3 regions of the Paenibacillus sp. FSL R5-0527 genome follow, and region 3 is predicted to be linked to each of the others. Evidence: riboswitches for the same ligand, from Rfam matches in the RefSeq annotation. Region 3 holds a riboswitch; each other region holds the start of a gene.
The links. Region 3 has a riboswitch for cyclic di-AMP ahead of NYE69_RS29310 (TrkH family potassium uptake protein). Riboswitches for the same ligand answer to the same signal wherever they lie in the genome.
Positions count from the first base shown of each region.

Region 1: it holds a riboswitch for cyclic di-AMP, as region 3 does, so the genes downstream of both, NYE69_RS20520 (phytanoyl-CoA dioxygenase family protein) here and NYE69_RS29310 (TrkH family potassium uptake protein) in region 3, are expected to answer to the same signal.
Region 2: it holds a riboswitch for cyclic di-AMP, as region 3 does, so the genes downstream of both, NYE69_RS19015 (3D domain-containing protein) here and NYE69_RS29310 (TrkH family potassium uptake protein) in region 3, are expected to answer to the same signal.

Region 1 is NZ_JBBOYI010000001.1:4,649,025-4,656,890, reverse strand. Features, by position in the region: gene NYE69_RS20525 (hypothetical protein) at 309-575, shown strand; cyclic di-AMP (ydaO/yuaA leader) riboswitch at 653-795, shown strand; gene NYE69_RS20520 (phytanoyl-CoA dioxygenase family protein) at 937-1,827, shown strand; gene NYE69_RS20515 (hypothetical protein) at 1,946-2,116, shown strand; gene NYE69_RS20510 (spore coat protein) at 2,161-2,661, opposite strand; gene NYE69_RS20505 (spore coat protein) at 2,823-3,386, shown strand; gene NYE69_RS20500 (AraC family transcriptional regulator) at 3,561-4,400, shown strand; gene mgrA (L-glyceraldehyde 3-phosphate reductase) at 4,553-5,545, shown strand; gene NYE69_RS20490 (ABC-F family ATP-binding cassette domain-containing protein) at 5,694-7,250, shown strand; gene NYE69_RS20485 (YebC/PmpR family DNA-binding transcriptional regulator) at 7,733-7,866, shown strand, end outside.
Region 2 is NZ_JBBOYI010000001.1:4,340,065-4,347,930, forward strand. Features, by position in the region: gene NYE69_RS19005 (amino acid ABC transporter ATP-binding protein) at 1-318, shown strand, start outside; gene NYE69_RS19010 (IS1595 family transposase) at 924-1,850, shown strand; cyclic di-AMP (ydaO/yuaA leader) riboswitch at 2,313-2,483, shown strand; gene NYE69_RS19015 (3D domain-containing protein) at 2,489-3,184, shown strand; gene NYE69_RS19020 (polysaccharide deacetylase family protein) at 3,266-4,096, opposite strand; gene NYE69_RS19025 (dihydroorotate dehydrogenase electron transfer subunit) at 4,248-4,943, shown strand; gene NYE69_RS19030 (dihydroorotate dehydrogenase) at 4,940-5,878, shown strand; gene lpdD (prenylated flavin chaperone LpdD) at 5,914-6,243, shown strand; gene NYE69_RS19040 (molybdopterin molybdotransferase MoeA) at 6,240-7,511, shown strand; gene mobB (molybdopterin-guanine dinucleotide biosynthesis protein B) at 7,538-7,866, shown strand, end outside.
Region 3 is NZ_JBBOYI010000001.1:6,522,591-6,530,456, forward strand. Features, by position in the region: gene NYE69_RS29305 (potassium channel family protein) at 6-668, opposite strand; gene NYE69_RS29310 (TrkH family potassium uptake protein) at 693-2,036, opposite strand; cyclic di-AMP (ydaO/yuaA leader) riboswitch at 2,103-2,272, opposite strand; gene NYE69_RS29315 (CPBP family intramembrane glutamic endopeptidase) at 2,555-4,312, shown strand; gene uvrC (excinuclease ABC subunit UvrC) at 4,895-7,171, opposite strand; gene trxA (thioredoxin) at 7,319-7,636, opposite strand.

The DNA of each region.
Region 1 (7,866 bases), 1.9 Mb from region 3:
GAAAAGGTCTTTTTTCGGCAAATAGCCGCTGCTACAACCGTTAGATTTCGGATAGCTTTCACGGGAAAGCTTGAGCAAAAGTTAATGCAACGCCAGTGATTTCGTGCCGATCTCCTCCTCCTCCTTTTTCCGGCTCCGTATTCCATCGCTGTCAAATCCATGCTCTATCTGCTTTAAAGTTGGTTTTTCGCTGCGGCCTATGCGGCAGGAGCGTGGGATTGGCAAAAGTTCGAACGCATATTGTCCGGCCCTTTTCCTCAAATTAGTAAGGTCCTGCATCTTATCATCTTTTTGGAGGAGGCTAAAACATGGCAAATCCTTATTCCAGCATGCAATCGCAAAACCCGATCTCATCCGCCCAGCAGTCCGTCAAAAAAGCGCACCGGGCCGTAACGCAAGCACAGTCCCATCCGACCGAAGAAACGGTGGAAAATGCCTACAACGCCATTCACAAAGCGGAGAACGCCATTTCCCAGGCGGATGGGCGCATGAACCCGGAACCGCTGGAACGCGCCAAGGAAGATTTGCAGGAGGATCAGGCCGATTTGGCTGAAGCGGAAAGCCGGCTGCAGTAACGAATACGGCGGCGAGCATATGGCGAAATCGAAAATGTTACAGAACATGGGTTGACATGAACGCGAATTGCCTTTACTATAGACTCACGCTTAGTTTCCGGCTTAAGGAGCCGGGAAACGGGGGAACCAATTTTTTGGGGCGAATCATTCAGCAATGATTGTAGGGTACCATCTTACCCGAGCCCGTCAGCTAACCTCGTCAGCAGTGGATGGGTCTATATTGCGACATTAAGAGATTTTATTAGGCCCTTTTATAAGGGCCTTTGTCCGTTTTAAGGACCCTGCTGGGTAAGCTTTGTCTTCTCCAAGCGGCGGTCCTTTTTGGTTTGGACAAATATTTCTTATGAGGGGATGAGGAGGAATGAATCAATTGGAAACGTCCGTAATTTTTGATCCAAAGACGGATGCTTACCCTTCCCGGGTGTATGCTGAGCCGAGATGGCTTCCGCGGCAGGACCCCATCGTATATGGCGAGTGGAACGCGGAAAGCGGAATCAGCAAAGAGCAGTCGGATTTTTACGCCAAAAACGGTTATCTGTTCCTGGAGAACTTTTTCGGCGGAGCGGAATTAAAGGGCTATCAGGAGAAGGCGCAGCGCTTGCGGGAAGCATCCCGGAACCTTTCATCCGATGAAATTATCCGCCAGCCCGGCGGGGAAGAAGTGCATTCGATCTTTGCGATTCATCGGACCCACCCGGTTTTTCAGGAGTTGTCCCGGCATCCGAGACTGCTCGCGATCGTCGAGCATGTTTTGGGGGGACCAAGCTACATCCATCAGTCGCGGATCAATTATAAGCCGGCATTTACCGGCAAAGAGTTTTACTGGCATTCGGACTTTGAGACCTGGCATGTGGAGGACGGGATGCCCCGGATGCGGGCGCTCAGCTGCTTGATCGCACTGGAAGACAATTATCCGTTTAACGGACCGCTTATGGTCATGCCCGGTTCCCATCAAATCTTCGTGTCGTGCGTCGGCCAGGCGCCGGATGATTGCTCCAAGGAATTCATCGCGCCCGATCAGGCGAGCTTAACCGAACTGGCGAAGCGCTGCGGCATTGAAACGCCGGTCGGCAAGGCAGGTTCCGTACTGCTGTTCGACTGCAATTTAATGCACGGCTCCAACAGCAACATTACGCCGTACCCGCGCAGCAATATTTTTATGGTCTATAACAGCGTAGCAAACAAACTGGCGGAGCCTTATTTCGGGAAGAAGCCGAGACCCGAATACATGGCGGCCCGCGCGGAATTTTAAGAAAAAAAGCCGTCCCGGCAAAATGGCTTTGCGTTGGGGCGGCTTTATACATAAAGAAGCGCAAAATATCGCATAGTAAATTCAAACCACAACCTTCCGGGAAAGGAGTGACCTTTAGGTGAGCAATAAAATTGAAGCCGTACGCGCGGATCATCAAAATTTTGTCGATAAGACCGAAGACGAGGTTAAGGCCGTGCCGGCCACCACGAATGTGAATGAAGCGGTCGAAGCCATTACCGGGCATATCAATAAATACGATGAACCTGAAGAAAAGGAACAAAAGAAATGACGCACCGCCAGAAAAACCCCGGAATTCCGGGGTTTTTTCGCAAGCTACATGTTTAGCGCTTGATTGGCCATTTGCACGTCGTGGGCCAGCAGTTCTTCCAAATTGTACGCCGGATAGTAACCGTGTTGGTACATGAAGTTAAATATTTTGGTATGAAGGGCGATGGCGCCAAGCAGATGTTTTTGGAACGTTTCTTTTAATTGAGGAGTAGCCGTCTCCGTAATGGCGTTCGCGTAATTGCGTACAGAGGCTTTAGCGAAGCCAAGCAGGTTGGCCGCGTCAAAACCGGTCATATCGGGCGAAACGTTGCGGGCCATACCAGGCGCCAGCGGATAAAATTTGAGCAATTCGCGGATATTGTGCTCCAAGGTTTTGATCGTTTCTGCATAAAGCGCTTTTAACTCCGGGTCCATCACCATCGGCAGTTTCTTTTTGAACGCCGCCAAATTGGCGGATTGCGAGGCGACCAGCTCATGCAGCTCCAGTGTTTCATGCCAGGCCAGATGCTCCTGTTTCCATTCATTATTCACGATCTCACACTCCATAGTTAGGATTGATTCATTATATGCGCAGCGGAACCTTATGGGTATTTGTCCTTGTATGGGACGATTTTACTCCGGCTTCCGGCAATAATAGAAAACGATGGGGCGCATTCTAAAAGTGATTTACCAAGCAACCGCAAAACAGCGAAGGAGGATACGTTCTCATGGAATTGGCCGCACACGAGGCACAGGATTTGAACGAACTAACGTTAAGCTGCGTTAACTCGATTACGAACATGGCGTGTTTCTTAAACCAAGCGCAGGACCCTGAACTGAAGGCGATCTTGCAAAAACATCTTCCGCTCCATTTTCAGGACTACAACATGAAGGTGGAGTATTTAAGCAAGGCGGAAGGGGCCAGCGGGAAATTGGCCATTCCGGATTTGCAGCCGGTCTTGCAATCCTTTACCGAGGCGTCTGCGTCGCCTGTTCCGGTCATGCCGAGAACCTCGATTCAGCAGTTCAACGACCGGGAAATCGCCACCGCTTATTTGCTGACTTTGAAACGGGCGGGCAGGGAGTACGCTTGGGCGGCCATGGAGATGAGCCATCCCGAAATCCGCAGCTTCCTGGAGCATGCCTTCTGCATGTGCTCGCACCACGCTTATGACGTATGGCAATGGATGGTAAAAAAAGGCTATTATCCGTTAGAAGCGGCTCCGATGTCGACGATGAATACGCTCGGCGCTTTTTATCAGAAAGTGCAGGAGCCGGCGGCGGTTCATTAGCAAATCGGCGGAGCATAGCGAAAGTAAAAGAGCGGGTACCAAGGAAATCAATGACCTTGGCGCACCCGCTCTTTTTTGCATGGGATCGGCAATTGGAAACATTGTTTTGTGGTACAATGTCAGCGGATGCGGGCGCATTCAATTCCACTGCCAAGTGCAAGGAAGGTGCTGTTATTGGCCGCGATTTTTCATTACAACCCGGACCGTCCGTTCCGCGATTCACCGGAGCTGTATTTATGCTATTGGGGCAAGGAAGCCTGCGCTCCCCAGCATTCGTTCGGCCCGGGCGTACGGGACGTTTATAAGATCCACTTTGTCCATGAGGGAAAGGGGATCGTTCGCGTGGAGGACGGCGAGACGCTGACGCTGACGGCGGGCCAGGCGTTTATCGCTTATCCCGAGCGGGTCGTCTTTTACCAGGCGGACGCCGCAAGGCCCTGGGTTTATTCCTGGATCGCCTTTTGCGGCGATCAGGCGGGAGAAATTCTGGCGCGAACCCGTGTGACCGCGGAGCAGCCGGTGTTCCCCATGGATCCCCGTTTGATGCCGAAGCTGTACGAGCTTTTGAACGAGGCCGAGGAGCAGGCGGCCACCCGCGATTTGCGTTTGCGGGCCTTGCTGAACGAGTTTTTTTCGGTCATGGTAGAGCTGGCTCCGGCTTCCGCGCCGGGCCAAGCGGCGGTTCAAGCGCAGGCGAAGGACGCTTACATACACCGCTGCCTTGATTTTCTGCACAGCCATTACGGCGAGGAGATTTCCGTCGGCCAGCTGGCGGCGGTCGTTGGGCTGGACCGCAAATATTTATCGGCCATCTTTAAACAGGCGACGGGATTTCCGCCGCAGCGGTATTTGCTGCAGTACCGGATGGAGCGGGCCTGCGCGCTCCTGAAAACGGGCCGGTTTACGATCGGGGAGGTGGCCCGGTCGGTCGGGTATCAGGATGCGCTCTTGTTTTCGAAAATGTTCAAAAAAACGCTCGGCGTTTCCCCTTCGGCCTACCGGGACGGGCTTTAATAGGATGGGCTGTAATAGCTACGGCTGGCGCCTTTGTGGACAATGGATCGAGAGAAGCGGACATTATGCCATATCAAACAGCCTTGTTGATATAGGTGTGCGGCACGGCTTCGATTATATTGTTCTCATGACCATTAAAGGAGGTACAAGCCATGACCTATCAGCCAGACAACGGCAGATACGAAAAAATGACATATAACCGCGCCGGCAGAAGCGGCTTGAAGCTGCCCGCCATATCCCTCGGATTATGGCATAATTTCGGCGGCATCGATGTTTTGGAAAACGGGCGGGCGATGCTGCGCCGGGCGTTTGACCTCGGCATTACGCATTTTGACCTGGCCAACAACTACGGACCGCCGCCGGGGTCGGCGGAGGAAACGTTCGGCAGGGTGCTCAGGGAAGACTTCCGCCCTTACCGCGACGAAATGATCATCTCCACCAAAGCGGGCTACTACATGTGGCCGGGACCTTACGGGGAATGGGGCTCCAAAAAGTATCTCGTCTCCAGCCTGGATCAGAGTCTCAAACGGATGGGCCTCGAATATGTCGATATTTTTTACCACCACCGCCCTGATCCGGATACGCCGCTGGAGGAAACGATGTCCGCGCTCGACCTCGTCGTGCGTCAAGGGAAAGCGCTTTATGTCGGGCTGTCCAATTATCGGCCGGAAGAAACTCGCGCGGCGGCGAAAATCCTCAAAGAGCTCGGCACGCCATGCGTGATTCATCAGCCCAGCTATTCGATGATGAACCGCTGGATCGAGGAGGGGCTGCAGGATGTTTTGCAGGAAGAGGGGATCGGTTCGATCGTTTTTTCGCCGTTGGAAAAAGGCATCCTGACCGACCGCTACTTAGGCGGGATCGCGCCGGATTCCCGGGCGGCCGGGCCCAGCGTGTTCCTGCGTCCGGAGGATTTGACCGGGGAGCGGATCGGCCAGGTGAAGCGGCTTAACGATTTGGCCGCAGCAAGGGGACAAAAGCTGTCGCAAATGGCGCTCTCCTGGGTGCTGCGGGGCGGCAAGGTGACCTCGGCGCTCATCGGCGCGAGCAAGGTCAGCCAGATCGAAGACGCGGTTCTTGCGCTGGGAAACACCTCGTTCAGCGCTGAAGAGCTGGGCCAAATCGACGAGATTTTAGGTTATTAGATTGAAACGAAAAGCACCGCCCCTGAAGCTCAGTCCGGGGGAGGTGCTTTTTTTTGCGGGCAATAATTTATTCCGCCGTATTGAGTTGTCCTCCGGTTAACCTTTATAATATGACGAGTGTATCTTTTTGCGAGAAAGGTGTAGTTTCATGAGCATATTGAATGTAGAAAAGCTAAGCCACGGGTTTGGCGACCGGGCTATTTTTAACGACGTGTCCTTCCGGCTGCTGAAAGGCGAGCATATCGGCCTGATCGGGGCCAACGGCGAAGGCAAATCCACCTTCATGAACATCATTACGGGCAAGCTCCAGCCGGATGAAGGCAAAATCGAGTGGGCGCGCCGGACGCGCGTCGGCTATTTGGATCAGCATGCGGTGCTGAGCAAGGGCATGACGATCCGCGACGTGCTGCGCGGGGCGTTTCAGTATCTGTTCGACTTGGAGCAGGAAATGAACGACATGTATGCGAAAATGGGCGAGGTGTCGCCGGAGGAGCTTGAGCGGCTGCTGGAGGAGGTCGGCACGATTCAGGATACGCTGACGAACCAGGACTTCTACATGATCGACGCGAAAGTCGAAGAGACCGCGCGGGGACTCGGGTTGACCGATATCGGGCTGGATAAGGACGTAAACGATTTGAGCGGCGGGCAACGGACGAAAGTGCTGCTGGCCAAGCTGCTGTTGGAGAAGCCGGACATTCTGCTGCTGGACGAACCGACGAACTATCTGGACGAGCAGCATATCGAATGGCTCAAACGCTACCTGCAGGAATACGAAAATGCGTTTATTTTGATTTCGCACGACATTCCGTTTTTGAACAGCGTCATTAACTTGATCTATCATATGGAGAATCAAGAGCTGACCCGTTATGCCGGCGATTACCATCATTTCCAGCAGGTATATGAGGCTAAAAAACAGCAGCTGGAGGCCGCCTATAAGCGCCAGCAGCAGGAAATCGCCGACCTGAAGGATTTCGTCGCCCGCAACAAGGCGAGCGTCGCGACCCGGAACATGGCGATGTCCAGGCAAAAGAAGCTGGACAAGATGGAGATCATCGAACTGGCCAGGGAAAAGCCGAAGCCGCAGTTTAATTTCAAGGATGCGAGAACGTCCGGGAAGCTGATCTTCGAAACGGCGGATTTGGTGATCGGCTATGATTCGCCGCTCTCGAAGCCGCTGAACCTGCGCATGGAACGCGGGCAGAAAATCGCCCTGGTCGGGGCCAACGGGATCGGGAAAACGACGCTGCTGCGCAGCATTCTCGGGCAGATTCCGGCGCTCTCCGGGTCCGTACAACTCGGCGATCTGCTGGAAATCGGTTATTTTGAGCAGGAGATGAAGGATGCCAACTACAACACGTGCATTGAGGAAATTTGGGACGAGTTCCCGTCGTTTACGCAGTTTGAGGTGCGCGCCGCGTTGGCCAAATGCGGCCTTACGACGAAGCATATCGAGAGCAAAATCGCCGTGCTGAGCGGGGGGGAGAAAGCCAAAGTCCGCCTGTGCAAGCTGATTAACCGCGAGACGAATTTACTGGTGCTCGACGAACCGACGAACCACTTGGACGTGGACGCGAAGGATGAATTGAAGCGGGCGCTTATTGCGTATAAGGGGAGCATTTTGCTTATTTCCCACGAACCGGAGTTTTACCGCGACGTCGTGACGGAAACGTGGAACTGCGAATCGTGGACGACGAAGATGCTGTAGGCAGCCTTGTTTTATGTGCAAATAGGGCAAAAGAACAGTCATACAAGCGGGCAGCCTCATATACCGTAATGAAGCTAAAAACCTATAGCGAGGTGAATCCAAATGAGCTGCCACTGCTGCCCACCCGTAAGAGTTGTTGCGCCGGCGCAGGTCATCGTTCAGGATATTTTCGATCCCCAGCTTGTTCAAGTCATCCATCCGATAAACATTGTGAGTCGGCATCACTGCGTTCCCGTTTACGAGCACCTGGTCAGTTACAATTTCGCCAGTGAGCCGCCCAAGGCGGCGGTTTGTTCCACGACTCCGCGGCGGAAAAGAAGAAAGCGGTAATGCTCTCCCTTCTTAAACAGCCCTACTGCGTATTAAGGTAGGGTTGTTTTTTATGGAGTTCCCAGTCAAAAACAGTGATTGCAAGAATAGTCCACAGCTTGAAAAAAATCGGTTATAATAGATAGGTACTAAACATAGAAAGTGGGAACAGTATGGGCCGCAAATGGAACAATATTAAGGAGAAAAAAGCTTCGAAAGACGCCAACACAAGCCGGATTTACGCAAAATTCGGGGTTGAAATTTATGTAGCCGCCAAGAAGGGCGAACCGGATCCGGAATCGAACCG
Region 2 (7,866 bases), 2.2 Mb from region 3:
CAGCTGTCCGGCGGACAGAAGCAGCGGATCGCGATCGCCCGCGCGCTGGCGATGGAGCCGCACGTCATGCTGTTTGACGAGCCTACTTCGGCGCTTGACCCGGAAATGGTCGGCGAGGTGCTGGACGTGATGAAGAGCCTGGCGGAGCGGGGGATGACGATGGTCATCGTCACCCATGAAATGGGCTTTGCCCGCGAGGTCGGCGACCGCATCCTGTTCATGGATCAGGGCGTGATTCTCGAGCAGGGGACGCCGCAGCAGGTGTTTGGCGCGCCGCAGCACCAGCGCACGAAGGATTTTTTAAGCAAAGTGCTGTAGTGCCTTTAAGCTAGTCCCCTCAAAGGTTTTTATTTCACTTCACCATACTTTTTCTTCTGATTTCAAGTGAACTCCTTTTAATTTAGCAGAACCTGCTTTCGAGGAGTTCACTTTTAATTTTCTTATCTGTTTGACTTTTCAATGATCGTAAACTCGACCTCGTTTTCTCTATTCAAGGCGTCTATATATGAAATGCCGTTACCCCAGCTCATGACCAGTCGAAAGATCAATGCTGAAGGCCACTTCAGAAGTTTTTTGGCTCAAAAATCGAGATCGGTGCTTGAAGAAATAAATGATGACTTTGGCTCTATTGATTCCAGGATGACGGACTGAGGTGGCTGTCTGTAGCGTTCGTGTCTTAGTGTTCTTACCTTGATGTTCCTGCCTGCTGCCTGCCTTTGCACGATTATCCCTTTCTTTCAGGGAGCAGGGGGTGGGGCTAGAGCAAGGGTTCCAAAAAAAGAGAGAAGAAAAAAACAAAAAAGATGAGGAAAAAATGAGGCGGTTCAGGTGAGATTTTCAACTTGATAAGAGAACGCACGTTTGGTATAATGAAATAAATGGAACCTATGTTCGTGTATTCTTGATTCGGGAGGTAAGCGGATATGGAAGCCAATGCGGGAACGGAACTTCAACCATTCAGCAGCCGTTATAACAGCGAGCAGGACTGTATGGAGGCGCTGATCGCGATGAAGTGGCCAAACGGCTTTGACTGCCCGCGCTGCGCTCACACCCGGTGCAGCCGTCTGACTTCCCGGCATATCCCCTTATTTGAGTGCGGAAAGTGCAAGCATCAAACATCGCCTTTGGTCGGCACGATTTTTGAAGGAACGCATCTCCCCTTGCTCAAGTGGTTCAAGGCCCTGGATTTGTTCCTGCTTGAGGACGGCATCTCGGCGCTGCGGCTGAGCAAGGTGATCCGGGTCACCTACAAGACCGCGTGGTCGATGCTGCAAAAAATACGTCATGCCGTGGGGGAGTTCGATGCCCGGGAGCTGCTCTCCGGAGACGTGAAGGTGAACAGCGATCAGTATGGGCGTAATCCGTCCCGGTGTCAGGTTTCGCATCCGTACGCCTCGGCGGTCGTAGCCGGCTGCACGGTCACGGAATCGGGCGAGCCGGAGCAGGTCAAAATCCGCCTGGTGCCGCATAAGCGGGGAAGCGAAAAAAGGGCAAACCGTCAAGATCTAACCGAGTTTATTGGCGGGCATGTGGATGTCCATACATCGGCGGTACAGCTGTTCCCTCAGGCCTTTCGGCTGTATGCTCCCTTGCGGAGAGTAGTGAGAGAGGCGTGGGAATCGCTGAAGAGTACGTATGGAGCCTTGGGGCTGAAGCATCTGCAGGCGTACCTGAACGAATACACCGGACGCCGCCGGCTGCGCCTGCAAGGAGGACGGCCCGGAGCGGAAGAAACGATGCGGCAGAAGTTACTGCGCATGTGTGTGGCGATTCCCACGACCCCTTACCGCCGGCTGATCGCGCGTCAACCGCATCAGCCCCTTGCGGCTGCGGCCTATAGAAGTGCTTGAACGTTTCAGACGTTGCTGCAAACGGATCCAGGCTGCAGCAAGATCACGGTCTTTTCTTTTTTTTCGTTGTCTTGCCCCATTCTCCCGTCAGGTCTGCTTCACTTCACTTCTCCTAAACCTCCTTTTCCCGAACCTGGCAATGATCTATGAACAGATTTGATGATCTCGAACATGTCTGCTTTTCCCAAGCATATTCTGATTCTCCCGAACAATGCCATCTTCTTCTCTGCTTCCTGATCAAACGGGATAATCGTGCAAAGCCGTACGGACAGCGGATGTTGATCCGCCGATCACCCCATCAGCCTTCCATGTTCTCAAGCTTGGCTAGAAGCTTGCTTGTACGTTACATCATGAATGAGTTGTTACTTTTTTTACATGATTCCATAAATAAATATAGCGGCAGAATGCGGGTTTGCGCGGTTTGGATACTATTTCCTGTCCAATTGGTTACAAAATTGTGATATATTCAGATAGCCAAAACCTGCTTCGGCAGGTGCGGGGGATGATTCAGCGAATAACCGAACGTTAAATGAAACGTGGTTTCTTGGGGTGAAGCGCTCGCATTGGGCGCCGGGGATAATCCTTTTTCCCGAATCCGACAACTAACTCCGCAGGCGTATAAAAGGAGGAAGAACAGCATGAAAAATCTCTTATTCTCGAAGATTGCAAAAACAACGTTGGTAGCCGCAAGTTTGGCGGCGGTTCTACAGACGGTACCTGTGCACGCGGATGCGGTACATACGGCGGAAGAAGGAGATACCTTCTATCTGTTGGCCAAGAAGTACGGAGTCGGCATGGAGCAATTGATGAACGCCAATCAGGGGATTGATCCCGGCAATATATACGAGGGGCTGAAGTTGACGATTCCGGGAACGGAGGCTCCCGAAGCGAAAGCAGCGGCGCCGGAATCGAACCAGGCTCCCGCGGCAAAGACGATGAAAGCCGACGCGGTGTCGGGGCCGACCGTATTGCCATCGGACAAAGTCGTCGAAGCCTGGGGCAAAACGTTTAATTATTCCCATACGATTCAGATGAAAGCATCGGCATACTCGGCGGCCGCCGACGAAAACGGAAAATGGGGCGCGGTCGATTATTTCGGCAACCCGTTAAAGCTGGGCACGATCGCCGTCGACCCGGACGTGATTCCGATGGGAACGAAGGTGCTGGTCACCGGATATAATCATGATGGCTTGCCGAAGCAGGCGTTTGTGGCCACGGCCAGCGATCAGGGGGGAGCGATCAAAGGCAACCGCATCGACATCTTCATTCCCGGCAGTGTCAAATCCGTCGAATCGTTCGGGTTTCAGGAAGTCACCCTGTACGTGTTGAAGTAAATTCGTTTGCTTATATGTAGATCAAGTAAAAAAAGTGCAAGCGCTAGACCATAGGGTCTGATGCTCGCGCTTTTCTTTTTTTTATCTATACTTCGCCGTATGCAGCAATTCGGCCAAATCGACAAACTGGTAGCCTTTGTCCCGCAGCGTTTGGATAATGTCCGGCAAAGCCTGGATCGTACCGTTTAAGTTGGACCCTACGCCGCCGCCGGCATGAAAAAGAACGATCGAACCGGGCCCTATGGCGCCGAGCACGTTGTTTTCGACCTTGGATTTGTTCAGCCCTTTCCAATCCAGCGAATCCACGTTCCAGTTGACGATGGTGTAGCCGTTTTGCTTTGCCCATTGAATTTGCGGCTCCCGGATTTCGCCGTAAGGAGGACGGATCAGCTTGGGCCGGTACCCGGCGGTTTGCTGAATGATTTTTTCCGTACGCAAAATTTCCGTTTGAAATTGCTTGAGCGACCGTTTTCCGAAATTCGGGTGGCCAAAGGAGTGATTGCCGATCAGGTGGCCTTCCCGGCGTATCCGTTTTACCAGGGCAGGGAATTTTTTGGCCCGGTTGCCGACAATAAAAAAGGTCGCCTTCACGCCCTCCTTCTGTAAAATGTTTAAAATTTGCGGTGTAAATCTCGGATCCGGCCCGTCGTCAAACGTCAGCGCCACTTGCTTGACCTCAGGTCCGCGAAATTTGAACGTTTCGGAATATTTGCGCCGAAGCTCGTTTAAATCGGCCGGCTTCGGTTTGGCGTCCGCCCGGGCGGCTTGAGCTTTTGCTTCCTTGTCGCCGGGCTGCAGCGCAGCAGCCGCAGCGCGGGACGTTTCGGAAGAAGCCGATACGACGGGCATGTTGCCTCCGATTACCGCGAGAATGAAAACGGAAATCAGGAAGTTTCTGAACAGGGTAGTCAACATTTTTCCTCCTTCGTCCGGGTACTGTTATGATTTGGTATGCCCATCTTTAACGGGATTTATAAAGACACAATTATGAAAAACATCACAGACGTTCTTCCCGAAAAATTGCATCCTTTGATGAAGCAGACGTAAGGAAGAGGTGGATTTGATGGCTATCGTGGTAAGCAACAGGCGGGTTGCCGATGACGTGTTTTTATTGACGGCGGAAGGCAGATTTGCCGGGAAAATGGGCCAGTTTTATATGCTCCGCGCGAGCGAACGGTATCCATTGCTGTCGCGGCCGATCAGCATTTTCGATTTGACGGAGGACCGGATCGGATTTTTGTGCCGGATTGCCGGGGAAGGAACCAGACTGATCTCTCAGCTGAAGCCTGGCGATCCGCTCCGGATGGAAGGGCCTTTCGGCAACGGCTTTCCCCCGCTAACGGGAAAAACGGCATTCATCGGCGGCGGCATCGGTATCGCCCCGTTTTATTTCGCCCTCAAAACGGCGCCGCAGGCTGACGTATATCTCGGCTTCAGCCGGGAGGCGTACATGGTCGAAGAGTTTCGCCAGGCATCCGCGGGCCGGACTATCGTTGATGTGGGCGGTTCGATACTCGACCGCGCCGATTTTGACGCTTATGACACGATCATCGCCTGCGGGCCGCATCCGATGCTGAAAGCCGTGCAGCAAAAGCAGGCAAGCGCGGGAAGCCGGGCCAAAGTGTACGTGTCTTTGGAAAACCGGATGGCCTGCGGCATCGGCGCTTGCTTGGTGTGCAGCGTGAAATGCCGGGACGGCCGGAAAAAAGCGTGTACGGACGGCCCCGTTTTTTCGGTGGAGGAGGTGGTTTTCGCATGAGCGGGATCGATTTGTCCTGTGCCATCGCCGGGGTTTCCTTTAAGAATCCGGTCGTTATGGCCTCCGGTACGTTTGGTTTCGGGCGGGAGTACGGTGCGCTGTACGATATCAACAAGCTTGGAGGGATCAGCGGCAAAGGCTTGACCCTTCGTCCAAAAGCGGGAAACGACGGCCTGCGCGCGGCCGAAACGCCTTCCGGAATGCTCAACAGCGTAGGTTTGGAAAATCCCGGCGTCGCTGCTTTTCTCCGCGATGAATGTCCGTATTGGGAAACGCTCGATTTGGCGCGTATCGTAAATTTGGGCGGGAACACGCTCGAGGAATACGCGGAGGGCGCGCGCTTGATCGATGAGGACGCCGCCTGGCGCAAGCGGGAGGGACGTCAGGCGGTCGACATGATCGAGTTAAACATCTCGTGCCCCAACGTCAAGGAGGGCGGGATGGCCTACGGGATCAAAACGGAGATTGCCCGCGCTGTCGTCCGCGAGGTGCGCGCGGCCACGAAGCTGCCGCTGATCGTCAAGCTGTCGCCGAACGCCGAAGACATCGCCGGGATGGCCGTAATGTGCCAGGAGGAGGGCGCCGACGGCGTTTCGCTGGTCAATACGTTTTCGGCAATGAAAATCGACATTTACCGGCGGCGCAGCGTCTTCGACAACCTGTACGCCGGATTGTCGGGGCCGGCGATCAAGCCGATCGCATTAAGGATGGTCCACCAGGTGTGCCGGGCCATTACGATTCCGGTGATGGGCATGGGCGGTATCGGCAGCGCCGGGGATATCATCGAGTTTATTATGGCGGGAGCGGCCGTTGTGCAGGTGGGGACCTACAATTTCGTGCAGCCGCGCGCGGGCGAGCAACTGGTTGCCGGGCTGACCGAGTTTATGCGCTCGGAAGGCATCCGAAATTTGGACGAAATCCGCGGAATCCTTTAAAATGTGGTTATACATAGAGAAAAGGAGGCTGCGGCATGTTGACATTTGACGACATCAAGCTGGAGGCGATTCCGATGGGACGCGATTTGCTGCTCACGATCGGCGGCGGCGAGGTTCATATCGGCGCGGCGTCCACCGCTTACGCGGCGGAAGGGGGCGTCGCCGTACAAACCTCGGCCGTTCCCGGCCACAAAGAGCACACGCTAAGCGAGGATTTCGCCCGCCGCGCCGCCGCGGCGCTGAATCGGACGGTGACCGTGGTCATGGGAATCCATTACGATGATTTAAGCAAGGCGGAAATTTTGGCCGTTTCGCAAAAAGCCTCCGCTTTACTGGATGATTATTTGCAGGAGGTTAAAAAATGACTACCGATTCGCAGCAAGACAAATTTCGCCGCAAAGCGCTGCAGGTTCCGGACGCGCAGGGACGGATTCTGCCTTATGCCCGGCGCCTGCCGGCAGAAACCGTAGCGCTGCCGGACGCGCAAGGACGGATTTTGGCCGAACGTGTGACAGCCCCCCACCCGTATCCGCATTTTCGCCGGTCGGGGATGGACGGCTTTGCCATCCTCAGCCGGGATACGCAGGGCTGCGGCGCGAACCGCCCGGCTCTGCTGGAGGTGGTGGACGAGATCCCCTGCGGCTCTCTGCCTTCCGTACCGCTCGCGCCGGGAACGGCGGCGCGGATTATGACCGGGGCGAAGGTGCCGGACGAAGCCGACGCTGTGGTCATGTTTGAAATGACCGAGACGATCCGGCAGGACGGCAAAACGTATATCCGGCTCATTCGGGAGATCGAGCCGGGCAAGAATATTACTCCCGTCGGGCTGGAGCTTGCCGCGGGAGAGGTCATTTTGGAGCCCGGGCGCAAGGTGGGGGCCGGAGAAATTTCCGTGCTCGCAACGTTTGGGATCGACCGGGTGCCTGTCGTAAGAAAGCCGCGGATCGCGGTTTTTTCCACCGGTTCGGAGCTGCTGGCTATAAGCGAACCGCTGCAGGACGGAAGAATTCGCAACAGCAATGCGTACATGCTGGCCAGTCAGATTAAGGACGCGGGTGCGGAGCCGTTTATGCTGGAGGCGATTCCCGACGATCTGGAGCTGGCCCGCCAGCGGGTGCGGGCGGCGTTTGCCGATTACGACGCGGTAATCACCACCGGGGGCGTTTCCGTCGGCGATTTCGACATTATGGCCGATCTTGTGTCCGGCGGCGAGGTGGAAATGCTGTTCAACAAAGTGACGATGCGTCCCGGCAGCGTGACGACTGCCGCCGTGAAGGACGGGAAGCTGCTGTTCGCGTTATCCGGTAATCCCGGCGCCTGCTTTGTCGGCTTCGAGCTGTTCGTGCGCCCGGCGATCGGCCGGATGCTTGGCGTTTTGCAGCCTTTTTTGCCGGAAATGACGGCGGAGCTAGGCCGGCCATACAAGAAAATCAACAACTTTACCCGTTTCGTCCGGGGGAGGCTGGAAGCGCGCGAGGGCAAGCTTTACGCTTATCCGGCCGAGCTTGACGAATCGGGCGTGATGATCACGATTAAGGACAGCGATGCGCTGATCGTCATTCCTCCTTCCGGCGAAGCGAGAGAAGCCGGGGAAATGGTCACCGTGCTGAAGCTTCCGGGCGCTTCTCTTTGAGCGCTTTGGACAAGGAGGTTAACGAAATGGCGCCGATCATCCAAATCGTCGGTTATAAAAACAGCGGTAAAACAACGTTAATCGCTCGTCTTGTGGCAATGTTGCATGCCCTGAATCTTCGCGTTGCCGTCATCAAGCATGATGTCCACGGCTTCGAGGTCGACCGGGAAGGAACCGATACATACCGCCACCGCCAGGCCGGCGCTTCCGCCGTCGCCATCGTCTCGCCATGGCGCACGGCGATCGTGGAGGAGCGGGAAACGCCGCTGGCGGACTTGATCGGGCATTTTCAGGCGTATGATCTTATTATTGTTGAAGGCTTCAAGCGCGAGCCTTATCCGAAAATCGTGCTCAT
Region 3 (7,866 bases):
AATAATTACTCGTTAATGACTTCCTCGAACTCTTCGATATTTTTCTTCGATCCGATGATGACCATAATGTCCCCTTCTTGCAGCTGATCCATGGCGGTAGGCGCCACCAGGATGCTTCCGTCGCGATGAATGGCCACGATGCTGCAGCCGAAACGGGCGCGCGGGTTAATGTCGCCCAGGTTTTTCCGGTCAAGGCAAGCGGGAACGTTCATTTCCACGATGCTGTATTCCTTGGACAATTCGATGTAATCCAGCAGATTTGGAGTCACGAGCTGATGCGCCACGCGGACGCCCATATCCCGTTCCGGAAAAATAACCCGGTCCACGCCAAGCTTTTGCAGCGCGCGGCCGTGCAAGACGGAGATCGCCTTGGCAACCACGGTCTTGATCCCCAAGTCCTTGAGCAAAATCGCCGCCAAAATGCTCATCTGAATATCGCTGCCGATCGCGACGATCCCGCAGTCGAAGTTACGGACGCCCAGCGATTTCAGCACTTCCTCGTCCGTGGCGTCCGCCACGACGGCATGCGTCAGCTGGTCGCTCAATTCGTTTACCACCTCTTCGTCCCGGTCGATCCCGAGCACCTCGTACCCGAGGTCCATTAACTCCAGAGCCAGGCTGGAGCCGAACCGCCCCAATCCGATGACTACAAACTGCTGCATTTTCATGTTTAATCTCAAGTCCCCTTATCTTTATCCTATAATCATTTTGCCTTCCGGATGGCGGTACAGTTCTTTGCCCTTCTTCGGTCCAAGCGCATAAGCCAGCGTAAGCAGCCCAAGTCTTCCGGCAAACATCGTAAAGCTGATGAGGATTTTGCCGATTACCGTTAGTTTCCCGGTAAGCCCCATCGATAGGCCGACGGTGCCAAACGCGGAGGTCGTCTCGAACAGAATGCTCAGGAAGCTGGCGTCCTCGGTCGTGGACAGCACCATGGCGACGGCCACCACAAGAAATAAAGCGAGCATCGTGATGGTGACCGCTTTGAAAATACGTTCCTGGGCCATCCGGTAGCGGAACAGGACGAGGTCCGACTGCCCGCGGATCATGGAGATGACCGCGCCCACGAGAATGGTGAAGGTCGTCGTTTTGATCCCGCCGCCGGTCGAGCTGGGCGAAGCCCCGATAAACATCAGGATGATCATAAAAAATTGCGAAGCCTGCCGCAGCGCGCCGATATCGACCGTGTTGGCCCCTGCCGTCCGCGGCGTCACCGACTGGAACAGCGCGGCCCAAAATTTCCCGCCCCAGCCGAGCGGGGCTAGCGTCCGCGGATTGGTGAATTCGAATATAAATATGACCAGGGCCCCGACCACGATCAGCGCCGACGTCATCGACAGCACCACCTTGGAATGCAGCGACAGCTTGCGGCGGCGCCGGAAATCAATGATGTCCGACAGCACGATAAACCCGATGCCCCCGGACACGATGAGAAACATCGCCACGAAGTTGACGAGCGGATCGGCCACGTACAACGTCAAGCTCCGGTATTCGCCAAACAGGTCGAACCCGGCGTTGTTAAACATGGATACCGCGTGAAAAACGCCAAAGTACAGCGCCCGGCCCAGCGGCATGTCAAACGCCCAGCGAATCGCGAACAGCAGCGCCGCGCAGGATTCAATGACCAGCGAATACAGCAGCACCTTGCGGATCAGCCGGACGATGCCCTCCATCGTGTTCTGGTTCATCGCCTCCTGCAGGATCAGCCGGTCCTTCAGCGAGATTTTCCGTTTCAACACGAGCGAAAACAAGGTGGCCATAGTCATGAACCCAAGTCCGCCGACCTGAATCAGCAGCATGATTACGATTTGGCCAAACGTGGAAAAATAGGTCCCGGTATCGACGACGACCAGTCCCGTTACGCATGTCGCCGAAGTCGCCGTAAACAGCGCGTCGACGAACGGCAGCATCTCCCCGGCCGCACTGGAAATCGGCAGCATCAGCAGCAGCGATCCCAGCAAAATGATGAGCGCAAAACCCAACACCAAAATTTGCGGCGGGGAAAAGCTGATTTTTTTGAAAGACAATTCATTCACCCCATTGTTGTCGTGAAAAAAGAACAAAAGAAAAAAGCACTGGAAATCCAATGCCTTTCGGTGTTTGGTTCCTGTTGCAGGAGGCCTACGAGGTTAGCTGACGGATTCGGGCATGCACAGTTGCCCTAATCGCCCGACCAAGGCAGCCATGCCGCTGCCGCCACAATCGCGCGAAATTCACCCCAAAAAAAATCGGTTCCCCCGTTTTCGAAATCGAAATTAGGCCTTATTATTTTTCAAATGTTTTCATTCCGTTTTCGTCAAATGGATTATAAACCTTATTGGCTTCCACTACAAAGGTTCTTTTTGATTAAAAACGGTGAAAAAAGGCTGGAAACGGCAAATCGCCGATCTTCTTGCCGTCCAATCTGAGCCATGCTAGGGTATAACGGGATTATTGCATCTTTTCATCATTTTTGCCTTCAACTGGCGTTGGAAATTCCACTATGTTATCTTTACTGTGATGTACTTCGCGCAAAATCATACTTGAGAACAAAAAATTTTAAAGGAGTTTTGTAATGTTTTCACCTATGAAACCGTTCAGCCGCAGGCTGAAGACAAAAACGCTTTGGCTGATGGCCCTGATCGGGTTGGTCATTTTCTTCATCGTCCAGATTTTTCCGACAACCGCTTCCGACACGCTGCAAATGGAGCAGTCGGATGACGTCATCGCCAAATCGCAGGCCAGAACGAAAGCTATCGAATTTGCAAAGTCGGTGCTGAACTTCGAGTTGGCCGGTCATCCCGAAAAAGCGCTCGTTACCTATGAATCGCGCTCCGATCTGTACGGTTATTTAACGAAGGCGGATTTGCTCGCCCCTTTCCTGAAGACGTATGACAAGCAATTTCCGTACGACGTTTTTCGCGTCCGTTTCAACGAACCAAACGATGGGTTTAGCGCTTTGACCGTCGACGTTCACATGACCACCGGCAAAGTGGTCGGGTTCGAGGAAATCGTTTCCGCGAGCAATGCGAAAAAGCAGATGATGCTGGACTACGGTACCGAGACGCCAGACTCGCTGCGCGCCTGGGAAGGCGACTTGACGCTGGAGGAGAAGGAGCGGCTGGCCGCGCCTTATCTGGCCACGTTCGGCTTTGATCCGGCCCGCCTTGAGCGCGTGTCGGGCGAGGGCGATGTCGGTCTGCTCTATCACATCAAGGGGGATGAGCTCGGGGAGTCGCAAGCGACGATCGATATCCGCTACGAATACGGCGCCGTATCGTCATTCGAAAGCTACTTCTCCGTTCCCGAGACGCATGCCGATTACGTCGCCGGGCAGACGCGGCTGGCCAACTGGCTTACCTTTGCCGGATACGCCCTGTTCACGTTTGTGCTCGGCATCCTGGCCATCGTATACAGCGCGCTGACGCGGGCGCATACCACTTTTAAACGCGGGATTTTTCTGGCCGGCGCCTACTTCGTCTTGTCCGTCATCGGGACGGTCAACATGCTGCCTGTGTTTGAAAAGGACGGGCTCGATCCGATCGTGCTGACGGTAGGGTTCGTGATTCAAGGGCTGGTCACCCTGATTCTTGCCGCCTCGGTATATTTCTCGCTCGTCGGCGGGGACGGACTGTGGCGGAAAAACGGCATCAATCTGTGGGCGCGGTCCAGGGAGGAAGGTTACGGCCGCCATGTGCTGACCGCGGTGGCCGACGGTTATGCGTGGGCTTTAATTTTGCTCGGGGTGCAGTCGGTTGTCTTCTTCATTCTGGAAAGAACGATTCATACCTGGTCGACGACCGATGCGACACAATCGCCGTACAACATGGTCTACCCGCTCCTGTTCCCGCTGCTCGCCTGGGTGGCCGGGATCGGCGAGGAAGCCGTTTACCGGCTGTTCGGCATTCCGATGCTGAAGAAGCTGTTCCGCAGCACGTTCGTCGCCAGTCTTTTGACGACCTTGATCTGGGCTTTCGGCCATACGCTGTATCCGATCTATCCGGTCATTTCACGGCCGATCGAGTTGACCTTTATCGGACTGCTGTTCAGCTTCATTTTCCTGCGCTACGGCTTTCCGACCGTCGTTTTCTCGCACGTGATCTTTGACAGCATCCTTATGGCGCTGAGCCTGATGTTTATGGGCGGAGCGGTGAACATCGCCGCCGGTCTGGTCTACATCGCCCTGCCAGCGATCGTCGCTTACGTCATCTATCTGTTCAACCCGCCGGGCAAGGAGCGGCAGGGTCCACCGCAGGGTCCGCCGCCGCTGCATCCGCTGCAGCCGCAGCAGCCGGAGCCCCCGCAATCTCCGCAGCTGCTGCAGCAGCCTTAGGCGGCTATGAAGAGGGTAGATCCTGCAGAACGCAAAAAACCGTCGGAGCAATTTTTGCTTCGACGGTTTTTTGGTTTAAGGAGCAGAGAGGGAATGAGCGTTGTATTTGTTTCCGCAAAATAGCGGCAATTGGCACTAGCGCTGCATTTAAATCTGCGGAAAGATTCCTTTCTGGGCACACCAATATTCTAACGGTTGCCACAAGCGCTATTTGTTCCAATCCCGTTGATTTCAAATTGTAACGGTTGCCATGGATCTTATTTCGCTGAAAACCGGTAATTTTTGCTTGGATTCAGGCAAATAACGGCGCTCGCAACCGTTAGAATTTAGAAGAAAAGGTCTTTTTTCGGCAAATAGCCGCTGCTGCAACCGTTAGATTTCGGATAGCTTTTACGGGAAAGCTTGAGCAAAAGTTAATGCAACGCCGCCAGTGACTTTGGGTCCCTATTTGGAAATCAAGCTTGGAAAAGGAGCCTTTTTGCCCCCATCTTTCTAAAATAACGGCAAAAAAATCCTCTATTCCAGCCTGCGCTCCCGCTCCTAGCGATCATGGTAAGCCATGGCTCCGAAACTGGCCGTAGTTTACAATTCTTCCGGCACGTCCTCGTCCCGCAGGGCGTCGATAATTTGGCGGGCGAGCTTGTCGCCGATCGAAAGCGGCCGGAAGTCTTCGACTGAAGCCTCTTTGATTTTTTTCAGCGAGCCGAAATGCTTCAGCAGCGCCTTGCGCCGTTTCTCCCCGATGCCAGGGATCGCGTCGAGCCGCGAAACGACCATCGACTTGCCGCGCTGCTCGCGGTGGAACGTGATGGCGAAGCGGTGCACCTCATCCTGAATCCGCTGCAGCAGGTAGAACTCCTGGCTGTCGCGCGGCAGATGAATCGGCTCGGGCGGGTCGAAGGCCATCAGCTGCGCCGTTTTATGCTTGGCGTCCTTGACCAGGCCGCACACCGGGATATAGAGGCCCAGCTCGTTTTCCAATACGTCGGTCGCAGCGGAGATCTGCCCTTTGCCCCCGTCGACTACGACCACGTCGGGGAGCGGCAGATTTTCTTTCAGCACCCGTTCGTACCTGCGGCGGATCACCTCGCGCATCGTTTCGTAGTCGTCCGGTCCCTGTACGGTCCGCACCTTGTATTTGCGGTACTCCTTCTTGGCCGGCTTGCCGTCGATAAACACGACCATCGCCGATACCGGGTTCGTCCCTTGGATGTTGGAGTTGTCGAACGCCTCGATGCGCGACGCCTTCTCCAGGCCGATCGCCCGCGCGAGGTTTTCCGCCGCCTTCGAAGTCCGCTCCTCATCCCGTTCGATCAGGCGGAATTTCTCGTCGAGCGCCACGCGCGCATTTTCCAAGGCCATCGTCACCATCTGCTTCTTCAGGCCGCGCTGCGGCACCAGCGTCTTGACGCCAAGCCATTCCTGCAGCGCCGCCGCGCCGGAGGCCGAATCCAGCGCCGCCGGCTGGTCTGCGGCCCGGGTTTCCGGGCCGGCTTGAGCTTCCGAGCCGTTCTCGCCAGGCAGCGTTGGTGCCGGGCCAGCCTCGCCTTCCAGTTGCATGGCTTCCCCCGCTTGCGCCCCTGGCGTCGGCACCGGGCCGTTCTCGCCTTCCGGCGCTGGGGCCGGCACGGCCCGGACTCCCGGCACCGGTACCGGACTATCCGCGCCTTCCGTTGCCGGAGCCAGCCCCGCCAGTGCAGCCAGCGCCGGTACCGCCCCATCCGCGCCTTCCTGCTCCGCAGCTTGCCCAGCCGCGGCCTCCGGCCCCAGGCTTACCGGCGCTGGCTCCGCTCCGTCTTCGCCGCGACGCTCAGCCCCGGCCGGCTCAGCTCCGCGCTTCGGATCCCCCTCAGCCCCGGCGGCCTCAGCCTCCGCATCCTCCTTCATCTCCGGCAGCAAAATCTCCTGCGGCAAGGCCGGATTTTCACTGTAATACTGCGTGACGAACGACAGAAAATCCCCGTATGCATCGCCGTAAAACGGGAATACCGACGCATGCCGCTCGATCATTTTCCCCTGCCGCATGTACAGGATCTGCACGCACATCCAGCCTTTGTCGACGGCAAAGCCGAAGACGTCGCGGTCTTTGGCGTCTTTCATCGTGATCTTCTGCTTCTCCATCAGCGCGTTGATATTGATGATCTGGTCGCGCAGTTCCTTGGCCCGCTCGAATTGCAGCTCCTCGGCCGCCTCATGCATTTTGCGCTCCAGCTCTTTTTTGATCTCCTCGTGCCCGCCGCTCAGAAACGACGTTATTTCCTGAGTCATATCGTCGTAGGTCGATTGCGGAACCTCCTGCACGCATGGCGCCAGGCATTGCCCCATATGGTAATAAAGGCACACCTCTTTGGGCATCACGTTGCATTTGCGCAGCGGATACATGCGGTCGAGCAGCTTTTTCGTTTGCTGGGCCGCATACGCGTTCGGGTACGGACCGAAATATTTCGCTTTATCTTTAAGCACCCGCCGGGTCACCTCGAGCCGAGGATGCGGTTCATTCGTAATTTTGATATAAGGGAAGGTTTTGTCGTCCTTCAAAAGCACGTTATAACGCGGGTGATGCTGCTTAATGAGGTTGCACTCCAAAATGAGCGCCTCCATGTTGCTTCCGGTTACGATATATTCGAAATCGCGGATTTCCGAGACCAGCCGCTGAGTTTTTCCGTTATGGCTGCCGGTAAAATACGAACGGACCCGGTTTTTCAGCACTTTGGCTTTGCCGACATAGATGATTTTGCCGTCTTTGTTTTTCATCAAATAACAGCCCGGCAAATCCGGCAGCAACGCCAGCTTGTGGCGAATCGCCTCCAACGCCTTCTCCTGCTCCTGCCCCTGCGCTTCGTTGACAAATGAGTCCACGCCCTTCATCCTCCTCCCGCATAAAATATCACAAAACGCCCGCACCGCCTGAAGCGCGTACACCGCTTACACAGAAAACGCCCCCGGACAAAACCGGAGGCGTAATCCAAGGCGCGCAGCAAAAGTCCCTATCGCCTTATCCCTGTCTTATTGATGCTTGGCGATCAGGTTTTTCAGCGTGTCTTTCGAGTTCAACCCGACGATTTTGTCGACCGGTTGACCGTCTTTGAACAGGATCAGGGTAGGAATGCTCATTACGCCAAAACGGGAAGCCGTTTCCGGATTGTCATCCACGTTGAGCTTGGCGATTTTCACCGAGTCCCCCACTTCTGCCGACAGCTCCTCCAAGATCGGAGCGATCATTTTGCAGGGACCGCACCAGGGAGCCCAGAAATCAACAAGAACCGGACCTTGCCCTTCAATTTCGCTATTGAAAGACTGATCGGATACATTAACAATGGCCATGATATTCTCCTCCTTATAGGTTTGCTTGGGAGCGCGTCAAATATCTGCTGCCGCAGCCCAGCAATTGGATTGAATGTGAGAATGTTGCAGACCGCTCACCCGCAAAATGTTCCAAGATGAACATTTTCAGGAATCTTCCCTGATGAGCGACAACTGCCGAACCAATTATACCACATCCCACTAAAAAAAAGAAAGTGCTCGGCCCAGCCCTTCTTCTTTACAAAGTGAAA